Regions from separate parts of the Cryobacterium sp. TMT3-29-2 genome, predicted to be linked through region 1. Evidence: predicted binding sites of a transcription regulator. Region 1 holds the regulator's gene; the other holds the start of a gene.
The links. Region 1 encodes HspR, which represses chaperone genes until heat shock. Its sites were predicted from a motif close to AAGTTGAGTCNNNNNGACTCAACTT; they were not measured.

Region 1 (12,753 bases):
CATTGTGCACGCTGTTGAGTTCTCAAGGATCGGACGCACTCGACTTCAGGCCCAAATTAGGCTGTCGCTTCGAGGCAACTTGTATAAGTTAGCTGCCCGGCCAATTCCTGTCAAGTCGAGGTGAGCAGCACATTTCGAGTGCGCCGAAGCACATTCAAAGGAATCCACACACTCGACCGGAGGACCAGTCGGAGAGAGTTACCATCTTGGCTTCTCTTCAAATGCTCCCTCAGCGGGTAGACATGAGAACAGAAACTAAAACCTTCGTCCCACTTGAGGCCGGTAAGCTCTGCGGCTTTCCGAACCTGTGGGGTGACTTAGATGACATTACGGTGAATGCTGAGGGCGCGCAACTCCCCTCAGCATCCCGGGCGTGTCGGCTGCGCGCCCCCATGGAGAGCCGCCGCACGACGACGATCGGCAGCCATGACGGTCGCCATCACGCCTTAGCGGCCGGTCGACACCGTGACGGTGAACTTGGCATTCCGCCCTACCTGGTGAGTGGGCCCAACCAGTCGGGTCAATGCCGGCCTATACCCGAGGTGGGTGTTCCACACCGTCCAGAGCTCACCGCTGGGCTGCAACACCCGCCCGGCATCCTCGAAGAGCTTCAGCGCGATGCCGGCATGCACCGAGGAGCCGATGTGAAAGGGCGGGTTCAGCACAATCAGATCCGCCGATGCAGCCTCCTGACTCTGGAGCGCGTCATCCCGGACAACCGTGACCCGGTCCGCGATCGCATTGGCCACCATGGTGCCCTGCGCGGAGGCGACGGCCGCAGCCGATTGGTCCGTGGCGATCACCCGCAGGGCGGGACGCCTCCGGGCGAGGGCGGCGGCGAGCACCCCGGTACCGCAGCCGAGGTCGATGGCGCTCCGGGCATCCGTCGTCATACGATCGACGAACTCGAGCAGGTAGCGCGTCCCGATATCGATGGTCGCGCCGGCAAACGCGGCCCCGTGAGCGCAGACGGTCAGCCCGAGATCGGCGTACGTCACCGAAATTGGCCAGGTGGATACCGCAGCCTGCGTCTCGGTGGAGATCGGCGCCTGGGCCCTGAGAATCCGCGACTTCTGCCGGGCCGGTGAGACCCGAAGCTCACCGAAATGCCGGCGCAGCACCTCGTTCATGGCCGGCGTCATGTGCTTGATCCGCCCACCGGCGATCACGAGTACATCCGGTGCCGCGAAACGACGGATGGCGTCCGCGTACTCATCGAGTGCCGCCAGGCTGCGCGGCAGTTGCATCAGTACCACCCGCGCGTTCGCCAGCAGCTCTTCGCCCAGGTCAAGGGAGCGGTAGGTTTCGGCAAGTCCGGCGTCAGCCGCGTTGAGCGAGAGCGCCATCTCCCCGGAGAGCGCATCCTGGTGCACCCGGATGCCTCGCGCGCCGGCCAGCGCGGCCGCGCCCAGGGTGAGTGCCCCATACCGGTCCTCGATCACCACGACCTCGCCGGCCCCGGCCCCGGCCAGCACACCTGCCGCCTCGTCGAGGATCAGCCGGTCGCTCGCATCCACGGCGAAGAGGTTGTCCGCTTCCACATCGGGAAAACGCCTCAGGCGGTCAAAGGAAAAATCAGACATTCCCTCAGGCTAGCCCGCGAGTGCGGCTACTTGTCTTCATTGGTCGAGCGGGAACCCAGGGGGCGCCAGATCACGATCTGGTTGGACCGGCGCGTGCGCGTTCCGGCCCGCATCGAGATGACCTCACCGGCCGAGCCGGCGGCGAAGACGCGCCGACCCGGACGGTTGAGCAGTTCATCGGCCAGCGCAGACTCCAATTCGCGCAGTCGCGATTCGAGCGTGCGCACGTGGTCCTCGAGCTCGATGATGCGACGGATGCCCTCCAGGCTCACGCCCGCAGCACCGAGTTCCGCAATCTCGCGAAGCTTAGCCACATCCCGCATCGAGTATCGGCGAGACCGACCGGGGGTGCGGTCGGGACTCACCAGCCCCAGGCGATCGTATTGGCGCAGTGTTTGCGGGTGCATGCCCGCAAGCTCGGCGGCCATCGAGATCACGAAAACCCGGGTGTTCTCATCCACCGTCAGTCTCTCGCCTTCGCAAGGAGCTCGTCGCGCGGATTCTCCTTCGGCAGCGCTTCCGCGAAGGCCGCGAGTTTCTCCTCGGCGTCCTTCGACAGATGTGACGGAACGGCAACCTGCACCTCCGCCAGCAGATCGCCGGTGCCCTTGGGTGTCACGACGCCCCGCCCCTTGACGCGCAGCACGCGTCCGCTCGGAGTGCCCGGGGCGATGCGCAGTTTGACCGGAGCTTCACCCAGCGTCGGCACTTCGATGGTGGCGCCGAGCGCGGCCTCGACGAACGTGACCGGCACGGAGACCCGCAGGTTCAGGCCGTCACGTTCGAAGACCGGATGCTTGCGTACGTTCACCGTGAGCACGATGTCGCCAGACTCGCCGCCGTCGGGGCTGTGCTGCCCCTGGCCGCGCAGTTTGATCTTCTGCCCGTCAGCCACCCCGGCCGGGATCTTGACTTTGATGGCACGGCCGTCTTGCGTCTGCAGGGTGATCTGGTCACCGTGTGTGGCCGTGATGAAGTCGACCGTGGTGGACGCGATCACGTCGCGGCCGCGGGTCGGTCCGCCGTAGCCGCGGAATCCGCCGCTCGACGTGCCGAAGCCGCCGCCACCCTGACCGCGACCGAACATGCCGCCGAGAAGGTCGTCGAAACCGCCCTGCTCGTAGGAGTAGCCGGGCTGTTGCTGCCGCGCTCCCCCACCGAACATGCCGCCGAAGACATCGTCGAAGCCTCCGGCCTGGCCGCCACCGGGGCGCGGGGCGGTGAAGCGGGCTCCGCCGCCCATCGCGCGCACGGCGTCGTATTCCTTACGTTGCGCAGGGTCGCCGATCACCGAGTGTGCCTCGCTGATTTCCTTGAACTTCGCCTCGGCCGCAGGGTTGCCCGGGTTGGAGTCCGGGTGGAATTTGCGGGCGAGTTTGCGATAGGCCTTCTTCAACTCGGCCGGGGTGACGTCCTTCGACACACCCAGGACCTTGTAGAAGTCCTTATCGAACCAGTCCTGGCTAGCCATCGCTCGGTACCTGCACGACGACCTTGGCCACGCGCAGGAGCGATGAGCCGAGGAAGTAGCCGGTCTCGATCACGTCACCGACGGTCTCCGATTCGATGCCGGCGGTGGGCAGCTGGAAGATCGCCTCGTGGACGGTCGGATCGAACGGCTCGCCGACCGTGCCGAAGGACCTCACGCCCAGGCGCTCGACGCTCGCCCGCAGCTTCGCGGCGATCGTGCTGAACGCCGAGTCATCCACCAGGTCGCCGTGCTTCTCGGCGCGGTCGAGGTCATCGAGCACGGGGATCAGGCCCTTGACGACATCCACCGTGACGCGCTCGCGCTCGACCTCTCGGTTCGCTTCGGTGCGCCGACGGTAGTTGGCGTACTCCGCGGTGACCCGCTTGAGGTCGGCGAGGTGCTCGCTCGTGGGCTCGTCGACTTCGCGCGCGGCGGCGTCCAGAATGTCCTGGACCGTCAGCTCGTCTTCTTCGATCCCCTCGGCGGAGGCCTCCTCGGTGTCCTCACCGCTGACGGCTTCTGCGTCCGCGGCGGCCCCGGGGGCACCCTCAGCGGATGCCCCCTCTTCAAACGGCTCGTCCTCAGGACGCTTGGTGTCGTCTGCCATTACTTCTTGGCCTCGTCTTCGTCGTCGACGACCTCGGCGTCAACCACGTCTTCGTCGGAGCCGGCTGCGTCGGCGGCGGGCTCGGAGTCGGACGGGGCGCCGGCCGCGGCATCCGCCTGGCTGGTCTTGTAGATGGCCTCGCCGAGCTTGCCCTGGCTCTCGTTGAGCTTGTCGAAGGCCGTCTTCACGGCTGCGTCGTCGTCGCCGACGAGAGCGGCCTTGAGGGCGTCGACGTCGGCCTGAACCTCGGACTTGACGTCCTCGGGCAGCTTCTCGTCGTTCTCCTTGATCAGCTTCTCGATCGAGTATGCGAGCTGTTCGGCCGTGTTGCGGGTCTCGGCGGCCTCGCGGCGACGCTTGTCCTCGGCGGCGTGCTCTTCACCTTCGCGCACCATGCGCTCGATGTCTTCCTTCGCGAGCGAGGATCCGCCCGTGATGGTCATCGACTGCTCCTTGCCGGTGCCCTTGTCCTTGGCGGACACGTGCACGATGCCATTGGCGTCGAGGTCGAAGGTGACCTCGACCTGCGGGATGCCGCGCGGGGCCGGCGCGATGCCGGTCAGCTCGAACGTGCCGAGGTTCTTGTTGTCGCGGGTGAACTCGCGCTCGCCCTGGAAGACCTGGATCGCGACGGACGGCTGGTTGTCGTCGGCCGTGGTGAAGGTCTCGCTGCGCTTGGTCGGGATGGCCGTGTTGCGCTCGATGAGGCGGGTCATGATGCCGCCCTTGGTCTCAATGCCGAGGCTCAGCGGGGTGACGTCGATGAGCAAAACGTCCTTGCGCTCGCCCTTCAGCACGCCGGCCTGCAGTGCGGCGCCGACGGCGACGACCTCGTCCGGGTTGACGCCCTTGTTCGGGTCCTTGCCACCGGTCTCAGCCTTGACGAGTTCGTACACGGCGGGCATGCGGGTGGAACCACCGACGAGAACGACGTGGGCGATGTCTTCGACCTTGACTCCGGCTTCACGGATGACGTCCTGGAACGGCTTCTTCGTGCGGTCGAGCAGGTCTTCGGTCATCTTCTCGAACTGGGCGCGCGTGAGCGTCTCGTCGAGGTTGGCCGGGCCGTTCTCGGTCAGGGAGAGGTACGGCAGCTGGATGCTCGTCGACATGCTGCTCGAGAGTTCCTTCTTGGCCTGCTCGGCGGCTTCCTTGAGGCGCTGCTTGGCGATCTTGTCCTTGGAGACGTCGACGCCGGTGGTTTCCTTGAACTTCTTGATCAAGTGATCGACGATGCGCTGGTCCCAGTCGTCGCCGCCGAGGCGGTTGTCACCGGCGGTCGACCGCACCTGGATGGTGGAGAAGTCGTCGTCCTTGCCTACCTCGAGGAGGGAGACGTCGAAGGTTCCGCCGCCGAGGTCGAAGACCAGGATGAGCTCGTCTTCCTTGCCGCGGTCGAGGCCGTAGGCCAGGGCGGCCGCGGTGGGCTCGTTGATGATGCGCAGCACGTTGAGTCCGGAGATCTCGCCGGCCTCCTTGGTGGCCTGGCGCTCGGCGTCGTTGAAGTACGCGGGAACGGTGATGACGGCATCCGTCACCTTGTCGCCCAGGTACGCCTCGGCGTCGCGCTTGAGCTTGGCCAGAATGCGGGCCGAGACTTCCTGCGGCGTGAACTTCTTGTCGTCGATGGCGACGTTCCAGTCAGTGCCCATGTGGCGCTTGACCGACGCGATGGTGCGGTCGACGTTGGTGACGGCCTGGCGCTTGGCGGTCTCGCCGACCAGCACCTCGCCGTCCTTGGTGAAAGCGACGACGGACGGTGTGGTCCGGAAGCCTTCGGCGTTTGCGATGACGGTGGGTTCTCCACCTTCGAGGACGGCCACCACAGAGTTGGTGGTTCCGAGGTCGATGCCTACTGCACGGGCCATGTGTGCGTTCTCCTTCAAAGTATGTTCTCAACTCGATTTCTCAGAGTTGAGTGTTGCTGGCTCAAGTGTGCCAGTGTCTCAAATTGGAGTCAAGCCACGCACCTGAGAGTTGAGCGTGAACGACTCAACTTTGAGATTTCGCGGGATCGATGGTTTTCGGCTACCCCCATCCACTAGCCTCAGCGCATGACCGGGATCGCGGAGCAGGGCAGCACGGATGCCCAGGTGCAGCCAGACAAGTCGAGCAGACGCCGCGTAGTGGCCTGGAGCTTCTGGGACTGGGGCTCCGCCGCGTTCAATGCGGTGGTCACCACCTTCGTCTTCACCGTTTACATCACGGGCAGCTCCTTCGGCGACAAAGACGTCATTTCAGCCCAGCTCGGCTGGGCTCTCGCCATCGCCGGCTTGTTGGTGGCCGTGCTGGCGCCGATCACCGGGCAGCGCTCGGACACCTCCGGGCGGCGCAAGCTGTGGCTGGGGGTCAACACGTTCATCGTGGTGGGTCTCACCGCGGCGATGTTCTTCGTCGAGGCGTCGCCTGGCTTCTTGCTGCTCGGCCTTGTTCTGGTGGCCGCCGGAAACGTCTTCTTCGAGTTCGCCAGCGTCAACTACAACGCGATGCTGTCGCAGGTCTCGACCGCGCGCACCATCGGCAAGGTCAGCGGTTTCGGCTGGGGTATGGGCTATATCGGCGGCATCGTGCTGCTGCTCATCGTGTACTTCGGCTTCATCAGCCCCGACGTGGGCCTGTTCGGGGTGACCGGCGAGAACGGACTCGCGGTGCGGGTCACGATGCTGATCGCGGCTGCCTGGTTCGGACTGTTCGCCCTGCCGGTGCTGTTCTCGGTTCCCGAATACCGTTCCCCCGCCGCCGCGCGCCGGCCCCGGGTGAGCTTTCTCCGCTCCTACATCGTGCTCGGGCAGGACATTGCCCGGCTCTGGAAGACCAGCCGCCAGACGGTGTACTTCCTGATCGCGAGCGCGATCTTCCGTGACGGCCTGGCCGGGGTGTTCACCTTCGGCGGTGTGCTCGCGGCATCCGTCTTCGGATTCTCGCCCGGCGAGGTGATCATCTTCGCGATCGCCGCGAACGTCGTCGCGGGCGTGGCCACCATCATTTCCGGCGCGCTCGACGACCGGCTCGGCGCGAAGCCGATCATCGTGACCGCCCTGATCGGCCTGATCGTGTTCGGCAGCGTCGTGTTCCTGCTGCACGACGGCGGCCCGATCGTGTTCTGGACCGCCGGCCTCGCCCTGACGCTGTTCGTCGGGCCAGCCCAGTCGGCCAGCCGCACCTTCCTGGCACGCCTGATCCCGGCCGGCCGGGAGGGCGAGGTCTTCGGCCTCTACGCCACGACGGGACGCGCGGTGAGCTTCCTGGCGCCGACCATGTTCGCCCTGATGGTGACGATCTTCGGCGAAACCTACTGGGGAATCCTCGGGCTCATGCTGGTTCTGCTCGTGGGACTGCTCCTGCTGCTGCCGGTGAAGGCGCATCAGGACCAGATCGGCTAACGGATGCGGGTGGCCTCGTTGTGCTCGACCAGCACCCAGGTGGAACCCTCGTCATTGGAGACCCAGCCCTCCCAGGCGTAGGCGTCGGGCGTGATCGACGCGAAGTTCCAGCGGATCGGACGCCCGTCGGTGCCCGTGCCGTCCTGGCGCATCGCGTTGCGGTGCGGGGTCGCGACGAGGTGGCAGTATTCGCCGGATGCGGGGGCGAAGTAGCTGACCCGCCACACGCCGGCGTAGGGGTCGTAGACCCGCAGGGCCGTGGCGACGGTCTCGAATCCTGACGGGTGCGACTCGCTCGGGATGACCTCGATGTCTTGCACCGCGCGCCCGTCGAGTACGAAGTCGACGATCCAGGTGAATTCACGCCCGGTCCATTCGCCGGACGCCTCGTCGAGGCGGGACCCCGTGGCCGCCCAGGCGCCGACCAGCTGGCCGAACCGGCGCATCCGTCCCGGGTACTCGGGCGTCGGTCCCGGCGCGACGAGCGCCTCGGCAAGGCTGGGCACGGATGTGGTCATGGCCCGATTTTACCGGGCGCGTGTTGCATCCGTGTGAACCGGGTTACTCGGGCCCGGTGGTCGCGCCCGTGGAGACCGCCCGCCCGCGGTAGTCGAGCCCGTCGTCGAACCAATTCGACGGAGATTCTCGCCTGGAAGCGCTCTCTTCGGGGTTTTAGGACCGTTTTGCGTAAAATGTCCGTCGTATTCGTTCAACGCTCACGGCGGGGCGCACTCGACTAGGAGACCTCAGGCGCTCCCCGCACATCCGTGCAGTGGAAGTTCTGGAACGACCTCGACGCGGTCGGCCCGCGCTGGCCCTGGTAGCGGGAGCTGTATTCGCTCGAGCCGTAGGGGCGCTCGGCCGGCGAGCTCAACCGGAAGAAGCAAAGCTGCCCGATCTTCATGCCGGGCCACAGCTTGATCGGCAGGGTGGCGACGTTGCTCAGCTCGAGCGTCACGTGGCCGGTGAAGCCGGGGTCGATGAACCCGGCGGTCGAGTGCGTGAGCAGGCCGAGCCGGCCGAGCGAGCTCTTGCCCTCCAGGCGCGCGGCGACGTCGTCGGGCAGGGTGACCTTTTCATAGGTGGACCCGAGCACGAACTCGCCGGGGTGCAGGATGAACGGTTCGCCCGCGGCGGTCTCGATCAACCGGGTGAGATCGGGCTGGTCTTCAGCCGGATCAATATAGGGGTACTTGTGGTTGTCGAAAAGGCGGAAGAAGCCGTCGAGTCGCACGTCAATGCTGGACGGCTGGATCATGTCGGCCTGGTACGGCTCCAGACGAATTCGTTCCGCGTTGATTTCAGCCTTGATATCGTGATCCGAGAGCAGCACGGGTCCAGCCTAACGGCGCGGACTTGATATGCTGGCACTTCCGGTGCGGGCTTGCCCGCTCGACGGACATGCGGATGTAGTTCAATGGTAGAACTTCAGCTTCCCAAGCTGATAGCGCGGGTTCGATTCCCGTCATCCGCTCTCCCTTACCTCCCTGGCCGAATGATGTGCCGCGTCGGCGGCCTCCGGTATCGTCGGAACCATGACCGACCCGACACTGCGTATGCCCAACTCCGTGCTGCGGGTTGTTCTCGACCTCGGCGTGTTGCCCCTGGACATCCCCCCGCTGCCGCCACGCTTCCGGCACCCGGAGTTCGACGCCGATTGGGATGACGAGGAGCAGGTCGCCGGCATATTCCTCGGCTTCGACGACGGAGAGTTCCACCTGGATATCCTGGAAGAGGGCGTCGAGTACCACTTCCACCACGCCGACGGCTCCTCGAGCGACGACAGCCCGTGGCCGGCCGCCGACACCCAGGCCCTCGTCGACTGGGCGACCGGCTTCGTGTTGCACGTCGCCCCGCGCCTCCCGGATCTGCTGGAAGACGCGGACGAGGCCGCCGAATGGCATCATGTGGGGCTGCCGGTGTACTCCCGCGACTACGGGCCGGTCCCGCTCGAAATCCTCGACGTGGAGCTGGAAGGCGAGCAGCTGATGCTCCCTTGGCTCGGCTCCGGTCACATCGCCGACGAGCATCTCGACGGGCCCGATCACCCGATCGCGCTCCTGTGGAACCCCGAACACGAGGATCCGGACATCCCGATCGCCCGGGTGTGGCTGCACCCGAAGACCGGGGAGCCGAAAGCGCGCGCGGAGGCGGGCGTGGACTGGGCTGCCGTCGGGCTCACCAAAGCAGAGGTCCTGTCGTGGGCGGAGAGCCTCTACCTGAACAATCACGTGATCGGCGACCCGGCCCAGATGATCATGCGGGCCGCACTGGAACGCATGGCGGGGCTCGATCGCTAGTAGCGTGAGCCCGGGCGTTCCCGAGGTCGGAGTGAACTTGGGTGCGCGGCAGGACTGCCCTGCGCCTCATCGGCGGCGAGCGCGAGCTCGACGAACGCGCGCACCGCGGCCGACGCACGCCGCTTGCGCGATGCCGCCAGGTAAACGGTGAAGTTGGGCAGGTTCGCCACGGGCAGCCGGTGCACGCCCAGAGCATCCTGGGCCGTGAATTCGGGCAGCAGGGCCACGCCGAGTCCATTGGACACGTATTCGGCGGCCGTTCCGATGTCGGAGACCTCGATCATGACCCGCCGCTCGAGGCCCGCGGCGGTGAAGGCATCGTCCACGATCCGGCGGCTGGCGTAGCCGGGCGGCAGATCGATGAACTCCTCCGGCACCAGGTCTCCTAGTTCCACGGCCTGCGCCTGGGCGAGGCGGTGACCCTTCGGCACCACCAGCACCATCGGCGACGAAGCGATCGGCACGGCTAGGAGCGCGGTCGGCGCCGGCCCGCTGAGCGCGAGGAAGGCCAGGTCGAGTTCGCCCGAGACAAGCTCGTCCACCAGCCCGGCCGACCCCCGCCGGGCCGCGCGCAGCCGCACGCCGACGCCCGGGTGGCCGGCGCGGAAGAGACCGAGCAGCCGGGGCACATTCACGAGCGTGACCGAGGTCATCAGCCCGATCACGATGGACCCGGTGATGGCGCGGGTGGTCTCCTGGGCGGCATCGCGCACCTCGTTCACGGCGTCGAGGGCGTCGCGCACCCTCGGCAGCAGCACTTCGCCAGTCGTAGTGAGCCTGATCTGGCGGCGGCTGCGATCGAACAGTTCGACACCCAGTTCGCTTTCGAGCGAGCGGATACCGGCCGAGACGGCGGATTGGGCGATGGTGAGCCGGTCCGCGGCGCGGGTAAAGCTCAGCTCGCCGGCGACGGCACTGAAGAATTCGAGATGTCTCAGGTCCATGGGCCTAAGCATCTCATTGGCAGATCGTTTGCATCGCCACTCGGCGTTGTTTCTTATTGAACGAGCAACGAGGATTGAGGGGAGGCCGATTCAGCACGGCGAGCCGGGAGGCATCCGAATGACCACCACTTCATCTGTTCAGAGCGACGACAACACGTCCGAGGTCACGCTTGCACGCCAGGACGCCGGCACCCCCGCGTCGTCCACTCGCTCCGCCCAACGCGTGGTCGAGTGCCTGAAGGCCTACGGCGTGCAGTGGGTCTTCGGCGTTCCCGGCGCCAAGATCGACCCCGTCTACGACGCTCTCGTCGACGACGGGCCCGAGGTGATCGTGGTGCGCCACGAACAGAATGCGGCGTTCATGGCCGCAGCCGTCGGGCGACTGAGCGGCGAGCCCGGCGTCGTCCTGGTGACGAGCGGTCCGGGCACCTCCAACCTCGCGACGGGCCTCCTGACGGCGACGACCGAGGGTGACCCGGTGGTCGCCCTGTGCGGCGCGGTCCCGCGTGCAGACCGATTGAAGCGCACGCACCAGACCATGGATGCCGTGGGCATGCTGTCCGCCGTGACCAAGTCCGCCGGAGAGGTCAGTGTCGCCGACAACGTGCCGGAGGCCATCGCGAATGCGTTCCGCGAGGCAACCCAGGAGCCCAAGGGCGCCGCCGCTGTCGTGCTCCCCTACGACGTGCTCACCGACTCGACGACCGTGTCGATGAAACATCCGCACTGGGTGCCGCAGCTCGGCGCCGCACCCACCGAGAGCGTGCAGCGCGCTGCCACCCTGTTGAAGGATGCGAAGTTCCCGGTCATCCTCGCCGGTGCCCGTTCCGGTTCGGACCGGGCCGTCGAGGCGCTGCACCGCCTGCTGGGCGTGGCCGGGCTGCCCGTCGTCGAGACGTTCCAGGCCGCGGGAGTCATCTCGCACGAGCTCGAAGAGCACTACCTCGGACGCGTGGGCCTGTTCCGCAACCAGCCCGGGGACATCCTTCTGCACAAGGCCGACGTGATCCTGACCGTCGGCTACGACTTCGTCGAGTACGAGCCGTCGAAATGGAACAAGGATCACCTGCGTGTGATCATCCACCTCGACGAGCTCTCCGCCGACCTCGACGACTACTACCGCCCCACCATCGAACTGCGCGGCGACGTCGCCGAGACCCTCGACGCCCTCGCCCGCCAGATCGAAGGTCTGACCATGCCGGCCGCCGCCGCGACCGAGGTCGCCGAGCAGCGCGCCCGCCTCGCGCACGCCGACCAGCCCACCGGTCGCCGGGACGAGTCCGAGGGCGTGCACCCGGCCGACCTCACCCTGATGATGCGCGAGCTGCTCCCGGATGACACGACGGTGCTCTGCGACGTCGGCTCCCACTCCATCTACATGGCCCGGCACTTCCGCACCTACCACCCGCGCACCCTGCTGTTCTCGAACGGTCAGCAGACACTGGGCGTGGCGCTGCCCTGGGCGATCGCCGCGACGCTGGTGCGTCCGGGCACCCCGGTCGTGTCCGTGTCGGGCGACGGCGGTTTCCTCTACTCCGCAATGGAGCTGGAGACGGCCGTGCGGCTCGGCTCCACGTTCACGCACATCATCTTCAACGACGGCACCTACGACATGGTGGCCTTCCAGCAGATGGGCAAGTACGGGCGCACCTCCGGCGTTCAGCTGGGCGACTACGACGCCGTCGCCTACGCCGAATCATTCGGCGCCCACGGCCACCGGGTCACGCACCTCGACGACTTCGCGGGCATCCTTGCGCAAGCCCTGGCCGAGCCGGGCCCAAGCATCATCGACGTGCACGTCGACTACCGCAACAATAGAGATGACCTGATGGCCGATCTGGAAAGCGATGTATTGCAATGAGCAAATCCACTGTCACCCGACACGAAATCTTCCAGACGAGCCTGATGAGCGCGCTGCTCGACGGCGTCTATGAAGACGAGATGACCGTAGCCGACCTGCTCAGCCGCGGCAGCTTCGGCATCGGTACGTTCAACGGACTCGACGGCGAAATGCTGATCATCGACGGCACCTGCTATCAGCTGCGGGCCGACGGCGGAGTATCGAAGGCCGACCTGGGCGCGTACACGCCTTACGCCGTCGTCACGAACTTCGTCCCTCACATCGAGAGCACGCTGCCGCAGAACATCGTGCGCACCGAGGCGTCGACGTTCATCGACAAGATGACTGCATCGCAGAACTACATGTACGCCCTGCGCATCGACGGCGACTTCGAGTGGATCAAGATGCGCACGGTCGTCAAGCAGGAGAAGCCCTACCGCCCCATGGTGGAGGCCACCGACGAGGACGCGATCATCGAACTGCATAACGTCTCCGGTGTCGTGGCCGGCTTCCGCACCCCGCTCTACGAGCAGGGCATCGGCGTTCCCGGCTGTCACACTCACTTCGTCACCGACGACCGCACGGCCGGCGGCCACGTGCTCGACTTCAAGCTGCGTTCCGGCAC
Region 2 (16,558 bases), on a different contig from region 1:
TGGAGCGACGCGGCCGAACTCGACAACACGGCCAGCGACATCAGGATGGCGAAGGGGCCCATTACCGGTCCGGCCAGGGGGGCGAATACATTGCCCTGGATCTCCTCGTTGCCGAGGCCGAATTCGCCGGCACCGACGCCGGAGAACATCAGGGTGGCGACCGCCACGAGGATGTACAGCGCGAAGATGATGCCGATGGTCAGCGTCGCCGCGCGCCCGGGGGTGGTCTTCGGGTTCCTGGTCTCCTCGTTCATGGTCAGGGTGACGTCCCAACCCCAGAAGATGAAGATCGAGAGCGAGACCCCGGCTGCGAAGGCCGAGAACGAGGGGGCGAGGAACGGGTTGAACCAGTCGGCACTGAATGCCAGCGCGTCGAAGGCGGTGCCTTCGGCGACCTGGGTCAGGGCGGCGACGCTGAACCAGACCAGCACGACCAGCTGGAAGGCGACGAGCACGTACTGCACGGCCTTGGTGGTCTCCATGCCGCGGTAGGAGACGTAGGCGGCCGCCACCATGAACACCAGACAGGTGAGCACGTTGATCACCGCGTTGTTGGTCAGGTCGGCGAGGCCAGGGTTGCCGAACAGCTGCGCGAGCATCAGATAGAAGAAGTCGACGGCGACTCCGGCCAGGTTGGAGAGCACGACCACGGTCGCGACGATCAGACCCCAGCCGCCCATCCAGCCCAGCCACGGCCCGAAGGCGCGGGTGGCCCAGGTGAAGGACGTGCCGGCATCCGGCATGGCGTTGTTGAGTTCGCGATAGCCGAGCGCCACCAGCAGCATGGGGATGAACCCCACCAGGAAGATGCCGGGCATCTGGGCGCCGACGGCCGCGACGGTCGGGCCGAGGGAGGCCGTCAGGGTGTACGCCGGCGCGATGCTCGAGATGCCGATGACCGTGGCGCCGAGCAGCCCGATCGAGCCGGCGCTGAGGCCCTTTTCGGACAGGCCGCCGGTGAGGGTGGTGGTGCCGGGCGTGGAGCCCGAGGAGGGAGATTGGCTAGTCATAGGACTGTCCTTTCGGTCAGTGCGGCTTACGGGCGTCAGTGCCGGTGGGAACCACGATGAGGGGAACGGGGAGCGCGTGCAGCATGCGGTGAGCGGTGATGCCGAGGAAGATCGTGGTCGGCTGGGCCAGCCGGCTGGACCCGACGAAGGCGATTTCGGACTGCTGCCAGTCGAGGGCCTCGACGGCGGTCTCGACGCTGTGACCGGACCCGACCTCGGTGGTGATGGTGCCGCTCGCCTTCGACCGGCTCTGGAAGTACTCCAGCACGCCGGCGAGGTGGGCCTGGCTCTCGGTGACCTCGACCGGGTGTCGACGACCGGCGTCGACCTCCACGAGCGTGACGAAGCGCAGGTCGACGGTGAGGTCCTCCGAGAAGGCCACCAGCGAGTCGAGCAGCGCCTTCCAGCCCGGCCGGGTGCCGATGGCGCAGGTGATCCGGGTCAGCTGCGCGGGAGCCTGGTAGCCGCGGGGAGCGAGCGCGACGGGCACCGGTGAGGCGTGCAGGAGCGCGCTGGCGACACTGCCGATCGTGAATCGGTTCATCAGGCCGCGGCGCGAGGCCCCGACGACGATGCGGTCCGAGTCGAACGTGCGGGCGGCCTGGAGCAGTCCCTCCGTGGTGGAGTCGGCGTAGAGCAGATGCGTGGTGGCGACCACGTCATCGGGAACCAGGGCCCGGCCCTGTTCGAGCCATTCGAGGGCCTGCACCTCGAGCAGCGCCTGGTAGTCGGGGGAGGACACGGCGCCGACCCGGGCCGGGACGGTGGACGAATGATGCGGAAGCACAAGGCACAGACGCAGCTCGGAGCGGGTCAGGCGCGCCAGCGCGACACCCAGCTCGACGGTGTCATTGCCCCGTTCGGTCGCTTCGTAGGCGACGACGTAGTTGGCTACTCGGGTCACGCTGGTTTCTCCCTCGGTTCGCGACGGGTGTCGCACTCAGTGGTCATGGTGGTCTGCGTCGTGCGCGTGCTGGGCGTGCTCGTCCGGCGCACAGTGCGCCGGACGCGGTTCCACATCGAGCGACGGATTGCGGTCGAAGAAACCGACCGGCTTGAGCCAGAACGACACGGTATCGACGGCCATGATCGGCCACTCCTCCGGCCGGGTGATGTGGTGGATGCCGAAAACATACCAGAGCACGACATCCGCGTTCCGCACCGGCCGTCCGGCCTGGATCCACTCGGGTAGGCCGTGGTCGACCGCGCTCTGGTTCACGAACTCGCCGCACGGCCAACGCTCGGTCTCGTCGTTCGGGGTGACCCAGACCGTGTGCCCGATCACCTGGGCGCGCTGGAGAGCGGGCGCCGAACGGTCGAAGAAGGAGGGGATGGCGCCGCCGGGCACCAGCTTGTAGGACACCGGCGTGCCGAGGCCGTTGAGCAAGTTCTCGTTCACGACCTTCCAGGCCCGCTGGGTGTCCCAGTTGTAGTCGTCGAACCCCTCGGTCTCGATCGGGGTGTTCTGCTGCGTGAGCGCGAGGCCGAGCGGGTTCGCGGCGCTGATCGGCTCGACCTGGGTCTCGGTGCGGAACACCGTGTTCTCCGGGCCGTCGACGTCGAGGTCCATCCGGGCCACGATGAAATGCTGGTGGAACGGCGCGTAGGTGCGCGTGTCGACCAGGGTGCCGTTGGGGTGCGGCTGGCCCTCGTCGAGGTGGGTCACCACCATGATTCCGGTGGCGCGCACCTCGCACTCCATGTTGCCGTCCTGGTAGAAGCGCCAGTAGACGAGGTACTCGTAGTTCGCGACCGTGACGTGGAAGGACACGACGAGCCGGCGCATCCGTCGCACCTCGGCACTGCCGTTGTGGTCGACGTGCTTCCAGAGCACCGCGTTGTCTTCCTCGTGGATGCAGAACGCGTTCGGGATGCTGTACGGCTCGCCCTTGCTGTTGTGCAGCACGGCGTCGAGGTAGCGGATTTCGCCCAGGCAATCGCAGCCGAGTTCGAGCGAGGTGGTCATGAAGCCCAGACCCCACTCGCCGACGTCGAAGGCCGTGCGGCGGAAGTGGTCGACACTGGGGTCGCGGTACGGCACGACCATCTCCGCGAACGACAACCGGTTGGCGATGGGGCGCACCCGGCCGCCGTCCCGGTAGCCCACGGTGTGCAGGGTCATGCCTTCTCGGTAGTTGAACCCCACCCGCAGTGACCAGTTCTGCCACTGCACCAGGTTGCCGTCGAGTGTGAAGCTCGGGCCGTCGGGCTGCACGATGTCGAGCGGCGTCAGCGTCGGGCGCTCGCTTCGATCCCGGATGCGCCGGGGCACCAGGTGCGGCACGTATTCGCCCATTCCCGCCGGAGGTTCGACCGTGAACGAGTCCTCGACCTCGAGCAGTTCCATGCTGTTGACGTCGAGCACGAAGTGGAGGCCGCTGACCGGCCCCGCGTAGGGGTTGGCTTCCGTGGATGCCCGCACCCAGACGTCCGACCAGCCCAGGCGGCGGCCGCGGTACCGGTCGGGGATGACGGCGTTGCCGTAGGTCCAGGTGTCGATGAAGACCAGGTCGAGGTCGGTGATCCCCCGGCGGGCGAGGGCGGCGATCACGTCGGGGTGGGCGCGGAGGGCGGCGTCGGCCTCCTCCCACTCGTCGACGGTGAAGTTCGCCTGCATCCCCGGAACGGTGTCCCACTCGAGCAGGGCGTCGGTCGTGAGCGACACGACGCCGACCCAGGTGGTGTTCTCGGCACGGTTGAGCACGACCAGCCGGGCGCGACGGTCAGGAACCGCTCCCGTGGCCGCGAACCCGGCGACGGCGCTCCGGGAGGGCTCGACCAGCTCGATCGAGGTGAACCGCCACCCGTCGGCGACGCCGCGCTCACGGGCGAGAACGGCCACGGCGGCGGTGAACTCAACGGCGGACAGCGGGTCGAGCGGATGGAATGTCAACGATCTTCCTCTGTTCTCCATGAATCGGGCGGTCTGTGGTCGGGCTTCTGGGTCGAGCCTGTCGAGACCCGGTTGTCGAGGCCGGTTATTCGAGCGCGCTCATCACATGCTTGATCCGGGTGTAGTCCTCGACGCCGTACATCGACAGGTCCTTGCCGTAACCGGACTGCTTGAACCCGCCGTGCGGCATCTCGGCGGTCAGCAGGATGTGGGTGTTGATCCACACCGCGCCGAAGTCGAGGTCGCGGGAGACCCGCATGGCCGTGGCGTGGTCGCGAGTCCAGACGCTGGACGCCAACGCATAGTTGACATCGTTCGCGAGCGTGACCGCGTCCTCCTCCGAGCTGAAGGGCTGCACCGTGATCACCGGGCCGAACGTTTCCTCCTGCACGATCGCATCCGTTTGCCGCACCTGGGTGACAACGGTGGGCTCGAAGTAGAAGCCCTCGGTACCGACCTGGTGGCCGCCGGTGGCGATCACGGCGTGGTCGGGCAGGGCGGCGACCTTCCGCACGACGTCGCCGAAGTGGTTGACGTTGTTGAGCGGACCGAAGTAGTTGTCGGCGTCGTCGGCCGACCCGGTGGTGCGGCCGCGGGCCTCGGCGACGAAGGCCTCGACGAACTCGTCGTGGATCGACTCGTGCACGAGTACCCGGGTGATGGCCGTGCAGTCCTGCCCGGCGTTGTAGAAGGAGAAGTCGGCGATGGCGGCGGCGGTCTTCGCCACGTCCACGCCGGCGAAGACCAGGGCCGGCGCCTTGCCACCGAGCTCGAGGTGGGCCCGCTTGAGCGTCTTCGCGGCGCCTGCGGCGACGGCCATGCCGGCCCGCACGCTGCCGGTGATCGAGACCAGGCCCGGCACCGGATGCTCGACGATCGCGGCCCCGGTCCCGCCGTTTCCGAGCACGATGTTCATCACGCCGTCGGGGAGGATGCCCTGGCTGATCCGGGCGAGTTCGAGGGTCGACTCGGGGGTGGTGTCGCTGGGCTTGAGAACGAGGGTGTTGCCGGCGGCCAGCGCCGGGCCGATCTTCCAGATCGCCATCAGGAAGGGGAAGTTCCACGGGGTGACCTGGCCGACCACACCGATCGGCTCCCGGCGCACCCAGGAAGTCATGCCGGGCAGGTATTCACCGGCGGACTTGCCCTCGAGCAGGCGGGCGGCACCCGCGAAGAAACGCAGCTGGTCGGCACCGGCCGCGACCTCGTCGGCGGCGATCGTGGCACGGGGCTGACCGGTGTTGCGGTGCTGGGCCTCCACGATGGCGTCGCTCTCGGCGTCGATCGCGTCAGCGAGGCGCAGCAGCGCGCGCTGTCGTTCGGAGGGGGTTGTGCGCCCCCAGGTGCGGAAGGCGCTCTTCGCGGCGGTCATCGCATCGTCGACGTCGGCCGCTGTGGACACCGGGGCCAGCGCGACCAGGCGTCCCGTCGTGGGATCGACGATGTGAAGCAGCTCGGTGCCGGCGGGAGCGACGAAGCGGCCATTGATGAAGTTTTTAAGGGTGGGGGTGGCCACGGGCCTGATCCTCTGCGCTGAGTATAGAAACGGGTCTTTTGTTCGGTAAGTATGGCATCCGACAGAGGAATCCGGATACCCCGGGGGAAATTGAGTCGTGACGGGGGGTGCAGGCGGGCCTTGCGGGCCCGTTCGCCCCCGAACCGCTGGCGCGTTTTCCCGATGTCCTCTAAACTTGAGTCCATCAGACTCAGCTTTTCCACCGACCTGCGGCGCGAGCGGCCGGCCCGAGAGAGGATCCTCCGATGCAAGCAGGTCAGCAACCGCCCCAGGACGAAGCGAAGACGGCGCTGCAGCAGTACGGCGTCAACCTCACCGAGATCGCCAAGAGCGGCAAGCTCGACCCGGTGATCGGGCGGGACGCCGAAATCCGCCGGGTCAGCCAGGTGCTCACCCGCCGCACCAAGAACAACCCGGTGCTGATCGGGGAACCCGGCGTGGGCAAGACCGCCGTGGTGGAGGGCCTGGCCCAGCGCATCGTGGCCGGCGACGTGGCCGATTCCCTCAAGGGCAAGCAACTGGTGGCCCTCGACCTGGCGGCCCTGGTGGCCGGGGCGAAGTATCGCGGTGAGTTCGAGGAACGGCTCAAGGCCGTGCTCAAGGAGATCAACGACGCGCAGGGCCAGATCATCACCTTCGTCGACGAACTGCACACCCTGATGGGTGCCGGCGGCGGCGAGGGCTCCGTGGCTGCCTCCAACATGCTCAAGCCCATGCTCGCGCGCGGCGAACTGCGCCTGATCGGCGCGACCACGCTCAACGAGTATCGCGGATTCATTGAGAAGGATGCCGCCCTCGAGCGCCGCTTCCAGCCGGTGCTGGTCGACGAGCCGAGCGTGGAAGACACCGTGGCCATCCTGCGCGGCCTCAAGGAGCGCTACGAGGCGCACCACAAGGTGTTGATCGCGGACGCGGCACTGGTGGCCGCGGCATCCCTCTCCAACCGGTACATCACGGCCCGCCAGCTGCCCGACAAGGCCATCGACCTGATCGACGAGGCCGCCAGCCGGCTCAGGATGGAGATCGACTCCGCCCCGGTGGAGATCGACGAGCTGCGGCGCAGCGTGGACCGGCTCAAGCTGGAGGAACTCGCGCTGAAGAAGGAGAAGGACGACGCGTCGAAGGCCCGGCTGGAGAAGCTGCGCGGCGACCTCGAGGATCGTGAGCTGAAACTGACCGAGCTGCAGACACGCTGGGAGAAGGAACGCGCCTCGCTGAACCGGGTCGGCGGGCTCAAGGAGCGGCTCGACACCGCGCGCAGCGCGGCGGACCGGGCCGAACGGGAGGGCAACCTGGAGAAGGCGTCCCGGCTGCTCTACGGCGACATCCCCAAGATGGAGAAGGAGCTCGCCGCGGCCGAGCAGGCGGAGTCCGACGGGCCGCGCATGGTCAATGATCAGGTCACCGCCGAGGACATCGCCGCAGTGGTCGCCATGTGGACGGGCATCCCGGTGGGCCGGCTGCTGCAGGGCGAGACGGAGAAGCTGCTGAACCTCGAGGGTGAGCTCGGGCACCGCCTGGTCGGGCAGAGGCAGGCCGTGCGGGCGGTCGCCGACGCCGTGCGCCGCAGCCGAGCCGGTATCTCTGACCCGGACCGGCCGACCGGTTCGTTTCTCTTCCTCGGGCCGACCGGCGTGGGCAAGACAGAGCTCGCGAAGGCGCTCGCCGAGTTCCTTTTCGACGACGAGAAGGCGATGGTGCGCATCGACATGAGCGAGTACGGGGAGAAGTTTTCCGTGTCCCGCCTGGTCGGGGCGCCTCCCGGCTATATCGGCTATGAGCAGGGCGGGCAGCTGACCGAGGCCGTGCGCCGCCGCCCGTATTCGGTGATCCTGTTCGACGAGGTGGAGAAGGCGCATCCGGAGGTCTTCGATGTCTTGCTGCAGGTACTCGACGACGGCCGGCTGACGGATGGCCAGGGCCGCACCGTGGACTTCCGCAACACGATCCTGGTGCTGACCTCGAACCTCGGGTCGGCGTTCCTGATCGACCCGGTGCTCAGCCGGGAGGAGAAGGAGGCTGCCGTGCAGACGCTCGTGCGCCAGACGTTCAAGCCCGAGTTCGTCAACCGTCTCGATGACATCGTGGTGTTCCAGACGCTGTCGATGGAGGACCTCGGCCAGATCGTCGGGCTGATGGTGGACCGGCTGGAAAAGCGGCTGGTCGAGCGCCGGCTCGAGCTGGGGGTGACCCCGGATGCCCGCACCTGGCTGGCGGAGCGCGGCTACGACCCGATCTACGGCGCCCGCCCGCTGCGCCGGCTGATGCAGACCGAGATCGATGACAAGCTGGCGACCGCGATCCTGTCGGGCGCCGTGCGGGACGGCGACACGGTGCGCGTGGACTTGGCGCCGGACGGGGACTCGCTCAGCGTCGCCTCCGCCCCGCTGCTGGTTTCGGACCCGGTCGACCTCGACGACGACGCGCTGTTGTAGGGCTTCCCGTCGCCGCCGCTCCCCTGGCCGTCGGGAGACGGTCAGGTGGGCGGGCTTAGGCTTTGACCATGCGTGCAACAGTGATTTACGGGGAACGGGACATCCGCCTCGAAGAAGTATCCGATCCGATTCTCTCCACCGGCGGTGACGCCATCGTGCGCGTCGTCGCAGCCTGCGTCTGTGGCTCAGACCTCTGGCCCTACCGGGGAATCCAGCCCACCGAGGAGCCGAAACGAATCGGCCACGAGTTCGTCGGCATCGTCGAGGAGATCGGCGCCGACGTGAGCCGGATCAAGGTCGGCGACTTCGTCATCGCGCCGTTCTACGACTGCGACAATACCTGCATCAACTGCCAGAACGGCACCAGCACCTCCTGCCTGCACGGCGGCTGGTGGGGCTCGGACGACCAGCTCGGCGGCTTCGCCGATGGCGCCCAGGGCGAGAAGGTGCGCGTGCCGCACGCCGACGGGTCGCTCGTGGCGACGCCGACGCTGCCCACCGACGCCCAGGTTCCCGGTCTGCTGACCCTCGCCGACGTCATGGGCACCGGCCACCACGCCGCGGTCTCCGCCGGTGTGACCGCGGGCAGCACGGTCGTCGTCGTCGGCGACGGCGCGGTCGGCCTCTGCGCCATCATCGCGGCCAAGCGGCTCGGGGCATCCCGGATCGTGGCCATGTCGCGCCACCCCGAACGCCAGGTCGTGGCCCGCGAGTTCGGCGCCACCGACGTCGTCGAGGAGCGCGGCGAGGCCGGTGTGGCCCGCATCCGTGAACTCTTCGACGGCATCGGCGCGGACTGCGTGCTCGAGTGCGTCGGCACCAAGGAATCGATGGAGCAGGCGATCGCGTCGGCCCGTCCCGGCGGAATGGTCGGCTATGTCGGCGTGCCCACCGGCGGACCGATCGAGGTTCGCCCGCTGTTCGGGCGGAACGTGGGTCTGAACGGCGGCGTCGCATCCGTACGCGGTTACGCGGAAGAGCTGCTGCCGGAGGTGCTCTCGGGCGCCATCAACCCCGGCCGCGTGTTCGACCTGCAGCTGCCGCTGTCCGAGGTCGCCGAGGCCTACGCCGCCATGGACGAGCGGCGCGCCATCAAGGTGCTGCTGCGCCCGTAGGCCGGAGATCGGGCTTGTCGGGCATCTCGACAGGCTCGATCACCGCGACCGGCTCGATCACCGCGGGATTGGCGCGGCCACCGGGGCAGGCGCGGCCACCGGGGCAGGCGCGGCCACCGCGACCGGCTCCGGCGCCTCCAGCAGCAGACGACGGGCCGTGAGGCCGATGACCGCGCTGTAGGTGGGGTAGGCGAAGCGCACCCCGGCCAGGGTGGCAACGTCGACTCCGGCGGCCATCGCCGTCGTCACGGACTGGATCACCTCGACCGCGTTCTCCCCGGTGGCGTGGGCGCCGAGGATCAGTTCCCGCCGCCGGTCGGCGATCAGCTTGAGGAACCCCAGGTTCCGGCCGTCGATCACAGCGCGGTCGAGCTCGGAATAGGGCACTGTCGCGACGACGCAGTGCGGGTCCCGAGCCCTGGCCTCCTCCTCGGTGAACCCCACGCCCGCGTAGTCGGGGTCGGTGAAGCCGCCGGCAGGGAGCAGGTGGTGCGGCGTTCTGCGATTGGCGCCCAGCACCGCGTTCTCGGCGGCGGCTTCACCCTCGAACTGGGCGGCCTGCACGAGCATGTCCCGTCCATTCGCGTCGCCGACGGCGAAAATGTGAGGCACGACGCTCCGGAAGTACAGGTCCACCGGGATCGCCGAACGTTCGGTGGTGATGCCGGCCTGATCGAGTCCCAGGTCGTCGACATCCGCTGGCCAGCCGGTGGACATGATGACGGCATCGAAGTCGGCGGACTGCCCCGCTCCGTTCTCGCGCCAGGACAGGGTGAGGGTTCCGTCGGCTTGCTGCTGGATCGCGGTCACCGTGTCAATTCCCGTGTGCACGGCCACACCCTGCCGGCGGAATGCCGTCGACACCGTGTCGGAGATGTCGGAATCCGATGCCGTCAGGATGCGCGGGGCGACGTCGAGCAGGGTCACCGCCGAGCCGAAGGAGCTGAACACCGTGACTAGTTGTGCGCCGGTGTTGCCGGCGCCGATCACGGCGACCCGTCGGGGAAGGGCCGGCAGCTTCAGGATGTCTTCCGGGACTGTCGCCAGGTGCGCCCCCGGCACGGGCAGGCGCCGAGAGTGCCCGCCGACGCAGACCAGGAACGTGTCGGCGGTGAGGATGCGGCCGGTGTCCAGGACCACGGAGTGCGGATCGATGAATCGCGCCCGGCCTTCCAGAACCAGTTCGATTCCCGAAGCCTCGAACCGCTCGGCCTCGCTCTTGATCGAGCGTACCTTGTTCACCCGCGACTGCACCCGATCGACCATGGTGGCCCAGTCGATGCGCGGGTCGCTGACCACGATTCCATAGGTATCCGCCGTGCGCACCTCGCGCATCAGGCGTGCCGCCTTGGCGAGCACCCGCGTCGGCACGCACCCCGTGTTCACGCAGGTTCCGCCGAGCCGGTCGGCCTCCGCCACGGCGACGCGGGCTCCCAGTTCGGCGGCCCGGAGCGCTGCGGCCGTTCCAGCCGGCCCCGCGCCGATGACGACGACATCGAAGTGGTCAAGAGTGTTTCTGGTCATCGTGGTCTCCACCGGTGGTCACTCCTGAGAGCGCCCGGACGCTTGTCCGAGAAAAATAGTCGGATGACATTTTTACCTGACGGGGCTGTGGAGTTACTGTGTCGGGGCGGGGATCTCGACAGGGATCTCGACAGGCTCGACCGCCGGTGCGGCTCGATCACCGAGCCGCCGAGACCTCCGGCGTGCGAGTGCGGGTGAATTGTCGGTGTGGCGCGTACTGAACGACGATTCAAGCGCACGGGCGAGCCGGAGGTCGGCTGATCGGGCTGCGGGGGAGCCCGGGCGCTACTCCTCGATCAGACCCGCGCGCACCTCGCGGCGCAGCACCTTGCCGATCAGTGACCGGGGCAACTCGTCGACCGCCACGACGGTGCGGGGCACCTTGTAGGCGGAGAGCCGGGTGCGGCAGTAGGTGCGGATGGCGTCCACGTCGAGGGTGGCACCCGGCGCCAGCACCACCGCGGCGGCCACGTCTTCGCCGCCGTTCGCGCTCGGCAGCCCAACGACGGCGGCGTCGGCGACATCCGGATGCGACAGCAGGGCCGCCTCGACCTCGGAGGGCGCCACGTTGAAGCCGCCGGTGATGATGAGCTCCTTGATGCGGTCGACGACCGTGACGAAGCCGTCGGCGGAGACCCGCACGATGTCGCCGGTGCGCAGCCAGCCCCCCTCGAGCAGGGTCTTGGCGGTCTCGGTCGGCTGGTCCCAGTAGCCGGAGAAGACCTGCGGGCCACGGATGAGCAGCTCACCCTCTTCCTCGATTCCGCGGTTCACGGTGGGGTCGTCCGGGTCCACCACGCGGATCTCGGTGCTCGGGAACGGCACGCCCACCGTGCCGGGGCGTCGGCTGGGGCCCATCGGGTTGCCGACGGCGATCGGCGAGGCCTCGGTCATGCCGTAGCCCTCGACCAGCAGCCCGCCGGTGGCGGCCTCCCAGCGTTCCACGATCGACACCGGCAGGCTCATCGCGCCCGAGATGGCGTAACGAACGCTGCGGAGGCTCACATTCTTCGCCGCCGCGGCCTTCACGAGGCGGTCGTAGATCGGCGGAACGGCCGGCATGAACGTGGGTGGGGTGCGCCGGGCCGCATCGAGCAGCAGTCCCTCGTCGAACTTGGGGAACAGCACGAGCCGGGCGCCGGTGGCCATCGCGAAGGTCAGGCACAGGGTCAGGCCGTAGGCGTGGAACATGGGCAGGACCGCGTAGAAGACTTCCTCGCCGGGACGCAGCCCCTGCACCCAGGCCTCGCCCTGCAGGGCATTCGCGCGCAGGTTGAAGTGGCTGAGGATGGCGCCCTTCGGGGTGCCGGTGGTGCCGCTGGTGTACTGGAGCGCGGCCGTGTCGGTGACCTTCGGGCGCGGGTGGCTGTGGCGCAGCTTGCGCGAGCCGACGATGCCGGCCCAGGTGAAGGCATCCTTGCCCAAGGGGCCTGAGGTCAGGGCGTCGCGCGACTCGCGGGCTTTCGCTATCGGCAGTTTGAGCAGGAGCCGCTTGGCGAGCGGCATCGCCTCCGTCAGGTTCACCGCGATCACGGTGCGTAGGCCCAGGTCGGCGGGGAAATCGGTGACGGTCTTGTAGATCTTGTCCCAGACAATCACGACGCGGGCGCCGTGGTCCTCGAACTGGTGCCGGAGCTCGCGCTCGGTGTAGAGCGGGTTGTGCTCGACCACGATCGCGCCCAGGCGCAGCACGGCGTAGAAGGCCACCACATGCTGCGGGCAGTTCGGCAGTACCAGGGCCACCCGGTCGCCGGGCTTGACGCCGAGGCGCAGCAAGCCGTTCGCGGCGCGGGAGATCTGCTCGCCGAGCTCGGCGTAGGTGGTGGTGGCGCCGAAGAAGTCGAGTGCCACACTGGGGCCGAACCGGCGCGCGGAGGTCTCGATCATGTCGGAGAGCGTGTCGGTCGGCTCTTGGATGGTGCTTGGAACGCCGGGGGCGTAGGAGCCGAGCCAGGGTTTGTTCTCGAAGACGTTCATCGGGCTGCCAGCTCTCGGATCAGGGCCGCGACGAATGCGTCGATGTCGGCCTCGTCGGTGTCGAAGCCGCACATCCAGCGCACCTCGTTGGTCGCAGGGTTCCAATCGTAGAACCGGAAGTGCCCGCGAAGGCGATCGGCCACGCCGGGCGGCAGGATCGCGAAGATCGCGTTGGCCTGGGTGTTCTGGGTGAAGGACAAACCCTCGATCTGACCGGCGGCGATGCCGGCCTCGAGAGCGGTGCGCATCCGTTGGGCCATGGCGTTGGAGTGGCCGGCGTTCCGCAGCCAGAGGTCGCCGCCGAGCAGCGCGATCAGCTGGGCCGAGATGAAGCGCATCTTCGAGGCCAGTTGCATGTTCAGTTTGCGCAGGTAGATCAGGCCGGCGGATGCCTCCGGGTTCAGTACCACGACACACTCGCCGTACATCATGCCGTTCTTGGTGCCGCCGAAGCTGAGCACGTCGACGCCGGCGTCGCGGGTGAAGGCGCGGAACGGCAGGCCGAGCGAGGCGGCGGCGTTGGACAGGCGGGCGCCGTCCATGTGCAGCTTCATGCCGTGGGCGTGCGCGTGGTCGGCGATGGCCTGCACCTCGTCGACGGTGTACGCGGTGCCGAGCTCGGTGGTCTGGGTGATCGACACGACCAGTGGCTGAGCCCGGTGCTCGTCGCCCCAGCCCCACGCCTGCTGGTCGATCAGAGCGGGGGTGAGCTTGCCGTCGGGGGTGTCGACGGTGAGGAGCTTGATGCCGGCCACCTTTTCGGGGGCGCCCGCCTCATCCGTGTTGATATGGGCGGTGGATGCGCAGATCACGGCGCCCCAGCGCGGCAGCATCGACTGCAGGCCGATCACATTGGCGCCGGTGCCGTTGAAGACCGGGAAGGCCTCCACGCCCGCGCCGAAGTGTTCGGCGAAGACCTGCTGCAGCCTGGCCGTGTAGACGTCTTCGCCGTAGGCGATCTGGTGCGCGCCGTTGGCGGCGACGATCGCGTCGAGGATCTCGGGATGCACCCCGGAGTAATTGTCGGAGGCAAACCCGCGCGAGGAAAGGTCATGGAGTTGAGTCACCACTCCATCTTTGCGCATCCGTCTGCCTCGGTTCTGTGCGCTCGGTGTGCGAATTCGACGGAGATTGTGCCTTGAAACGGTGTTTTCGGGCCGAAACGCGGCCGTCAGGGCACAATCTCCGTCGAATTGGTTCGGGGTCGGGTCAGCCGCGCAGGGCCTGGCGCAACGTGACGCGGGCTCCCATCCGGAGCAGGGAGTTCGAGTAGATCCGGGAGCCCAGCAGGATGACCACGGCCGTCGATGCGAGCAGGATCGCCAGCGAGAGCAGCGGCTCCCACCAGGCGGCGGTGCCGAGGAAGATGCGCATCGGCATGCCGACCGGGGCCGAGAACGGGATGTAGGACATGATCGCGAGCACGGTGGGGTTGTCGTTGAAGAAGATCACCAGGAAATAGGGAATCATCACGAGGAACAGCACCGGCGAGGTGGCCGAGCCCACGTCTTCCTGGCGGGAGACCATCGAGGCGGTCGCGGCGAACAGCGCCGCGAGCATGATGAAGCCGAACGCGAAGAACACGGCGAACCAGAGGATCGACGGCCCGACGGTGCCCAGCAGGCTGATTTGGCCGGTTGTGGCCATGCCGATCGCCACCAGCGAGCTGATCGCCACGATCTGCCCGAAGGCCATGATGCTGTTGCCCACCACCTTGCCGCCGAGCAGAGCGCGCACCGGAATGGTGGTCATCAAAATCTCGACGACCCGGGTCTGCTTCTCCTCGACGACGCTCTGCGCGATGGTCGAGCCGAACGTGATCGCCGACATGAAGAAGACCAGCCCGAAACCTAGCGAGACGAGGTAGACCAGGCCGTCGCTCTGCCGCGAGGTCGGCTCCAGCACGCTCACTGCGGGCGTAACGCTCAGGGCCGCGAGCACGCCGACCGGCGGGGAGCTGAGGGCGATGACGCGCACGCCGAGCAAGGCATCGGCTCGGGTGGACGGAACGACCGCAGCGGAAACGGTGCCGTCCCGCACCAGGTCCTCGGCAGTGGCGACGTCGTCGGCCTTCACCGTCGTGAACGACTCGGTTTGCTCCACGATCTGGGCGGCGGCACCGACGACGGCCACCTTGGGCAGGGTCTGGTTCTGGCTCGCGATGCTGCCGGCGACGACGGAACCGATCGAGATGAGCAGCAGGATGCCCGTGGAGACCAGGAACGCCTTGCTGCGCAGCCGCGCCACGATCTCGCGGGTGGCGACGAGCCACACGCTCCGGGCGAAGCTCGGGGCCGGGTACCGCGGGCGCACCTGCGCACGGTCGGTGTGCGGCGTGCCGGTGAGGTCGTTCCGGGGCGTGCTCACTGAACGACCTCCTTGAAGATGGTGGCGAGGCTGGGGCGCTGCTGGCTGAACGACGTGACCGGGCCCAGGTCGAGAGCCTGGCGCAGGACGGCCTGGCTGGCGGCATCCGTTTCGGTCTCGAACACGGCGACCCCGTCGGAGAGGTCGAGCACGGAGATGCCGGGCACGGCGCGGATCCACTCCGCGGTGGCGGCCGTGCGGAGTTCGAACCGGGGGCTGCTGTGTTGTTCGCGCAGCTGCTCGCGGGGGCCGTTCGCCCGGATCTCGCCGTCGGCGATGATCACGACGTCGTCGCAGAGACGCTCGACGATGTCGAGCTGGTGCGAGGAGAACAGCACCGGCGCGCCCTGGGCGGCGAAGCCGGAGAGCACGCTCATGACCACCTCGACGGCGAGCGGGTCGAGGCCGGAGAACGGCTCGTCGAGCACGAGGAACTCCGGGTCGTGCACGAGCGCGGCCGCGATCTGGGCGCGCTGCTGGTTGCCGAGCGAGAGGGACTGCACCAGGTCGCCGGTGCGCTCGCCGAGTCCGAGCCGGTCGAGCAGCTCGGCGGTGTTGCGGCGGGCGGATGCCGGGCTCAGCCCGTGCAGGCGGGCCAGGTAGACGAGGTGCTCGCCGACCCGCATCTTCGGGTAGAGGCCGCGCTCCTCCGGCATGTAGCCGAAGCGGCGACGGTCGTCGCTGGACAGCGGAACGCCGTCTTGCAGCACCGTGCCGGAGTCGGCCGACAGCACACCGAGGATGATCCGCATGGTGGTGGTCTTGCCGGCGCCGTTCGCGCCGACGAAACCGGTCAGGCGTCCGCCGTCGACGCCGAAGCTCACGTCGGTCAGTACTTTCCGGGTGCCGTAGCGCTTGTTGATGGACCTGATTTCGAGCATGCCTACCCCTTCGAAGCCTGGTCCCACGCTAGCGTGCCGCGAGTTGCGGCCGGCCGGCTTCCGCTCTTCCCTCCAACTGTCAGCGGTTCACTCGGTCGGCGGGGCCAGGAGCATCCGGGAATTGTTGACGGATGCCGCGGGCGGGTCCCAGAGGGAAACGACCTCAGTCGCCAGCTCGGTTTCCAGCCCGGCGAGGGCACGCACGACGAAGACGACCGCCGCGGCATCCGAGCCTGCCTTGGCGAAGCCTTGACCGACCGCGCGGGTCCAGGTCTCGGCGGCGGCCTTCGCGGCGGCGTAGTTCGCGCCGCCCGGGGCGGGTTTGTCGACCGAGACACTGGATACGATCGCCAGGCGCCCGGCCGGCGAGGCCAGCAGGTCGTCGTTGAACGCGCGAGTGGTGTTGCGGAGCGTGGTGACGACATGCGCGTGCAGGAAGTCCCAGTCCTCGTCGGACTGGCCGGCCAGTCCGCCGCCGCCGCGCCAGCCGCCGACCAGGTGGATCAGGCCGTCGATGCGGCCGTGCTCGGCGTGCACGGCGTCGGCCAGCGCCGTGACCTCCGCGAGGACGCCGAGGTCGCAGACATACGTTTCGGCGCCGGTGACCTCGGCCTGGAGGCCCTGCAGGCGCTCGGCGTTGGAGCCGACCGCGATCACGCGCGCGCCGGCATCCGTCAGCGCGATGGCCACGGCGCGGCCGGCCGCGGTGGTCGCACCGGCAATGAGCACGGTGCGACCGGCAACGGCCCGGCCGGCAGCGGAATCAGTCACGCCCGGTGAGCCCGGCGGTCGACTCGATCACGGGCTTCATCTTCTTGTCGAGCGCCTCGAAGAACATCG

Region 2: E3O67_RS04590 (ATP-dependent Clp protease ATP-binding subunit) is a predicted target of HspR. The motif match lies at 5,592-5,616, and genes of this name have one in related genera.

The regions. Positions count from the first base shown of each region.
Region 1 is NZ_SOGK01000116.1:6,710-19,462, reverse strand. It holds gene E3O67_RS13385 (class I SAM-dependent methyltransferase) at 447-1,583, opposite strand; gene E3O67_RS13380 (heat shock protein transcriptional repressor HspR) at 1,610-2,044, opposite strand; gene E3O67_RS13375 (DnaJ C-terminal domain-containing protein) at 2,047-3,054, opposite strand; gene E3O67_RS13370 (nucleotide exchange factor GrpE) at 3,047-3,661, opposite strand; gene dnaK (molecular chaperone DnaK) at 3,661-5,529, opposite strand; gene E3O67_RS13360 (MFS transporter) at 5,716-7,044, shown strand; gene E3O67_RS13355 (hypothetical protein) at 7,041-7,562, opposite strand; gene dcd (dCTP deaminase) at 7,781-8,377, opposite strand; tRNA gene E3O67_RS13345 (tRNA-Gly) at 8,448-8,518, shown strand; gene E3O67_RS13340 (hypothetical protein) at 8,580-9,344, shown strand; gene E3O67_RS13335 (LysR family transcriptional regulator) at 9,341-10,288, opposite strand; gene alsS (acetolactate synthase AlsS) at 10,407-12,149, shown strand; gene budA (acetolactate decarboxylase) at 12,146-12,753, shown strand, end outside.
Region 2 is NZ_SOGK01000033.1:6,215-22,772, forward strand. It holds gene E3O67_RS04570 (APC family permease) at 1-1,010, opposite strand, end outside; gene E3O67_RS04575 (universal stress protein) at 1,027-1,914, opposite strand; gene E3O67_RS04580 (primary-amine oxidase) at 1,951-3,903, opposite strand; gene E3O67_RS04585 (aminobutyraldehyde dehydrogenase) at 3,989-5,419, opposite strand; gene E3O67_RS04590 (ATP-dependent Clp protease ATP-binding subunit) at 5,665-7,854, shown strand; gene E3O67_RS04595 (zinc-dependent alcohol dehydrogenase family protein) at 7,923-8,969, shown strand; gene E3O67_RS04600 (NAD(P)/FAD-dependent oxidoreductase) at 9,027-10,493, opposite strand; gene E3O67_RS04605 (long-chain-fatty-acid--CoA ligase) at 10,779-12,470, opposite strand; gene E3O67_RS04610 (low specificity L-threonine aldolase) at 12,467-13,555, opposite strand; gene E3O67_RS04615 (ABC transporter permease) at 13,680-14,783, opposite strand; gene E3O67_RS04620 (ABC transporter ATP-binding protein) at 14,834-15,718, opposite strand; gene E3O67_RS04625 (SDR family oxidoreductase) at 15,806-16,489, opposite strand; gene E3O67_RS04630 (DUF6421 family protein) at 16,482-16,558, opposite strand, start outside.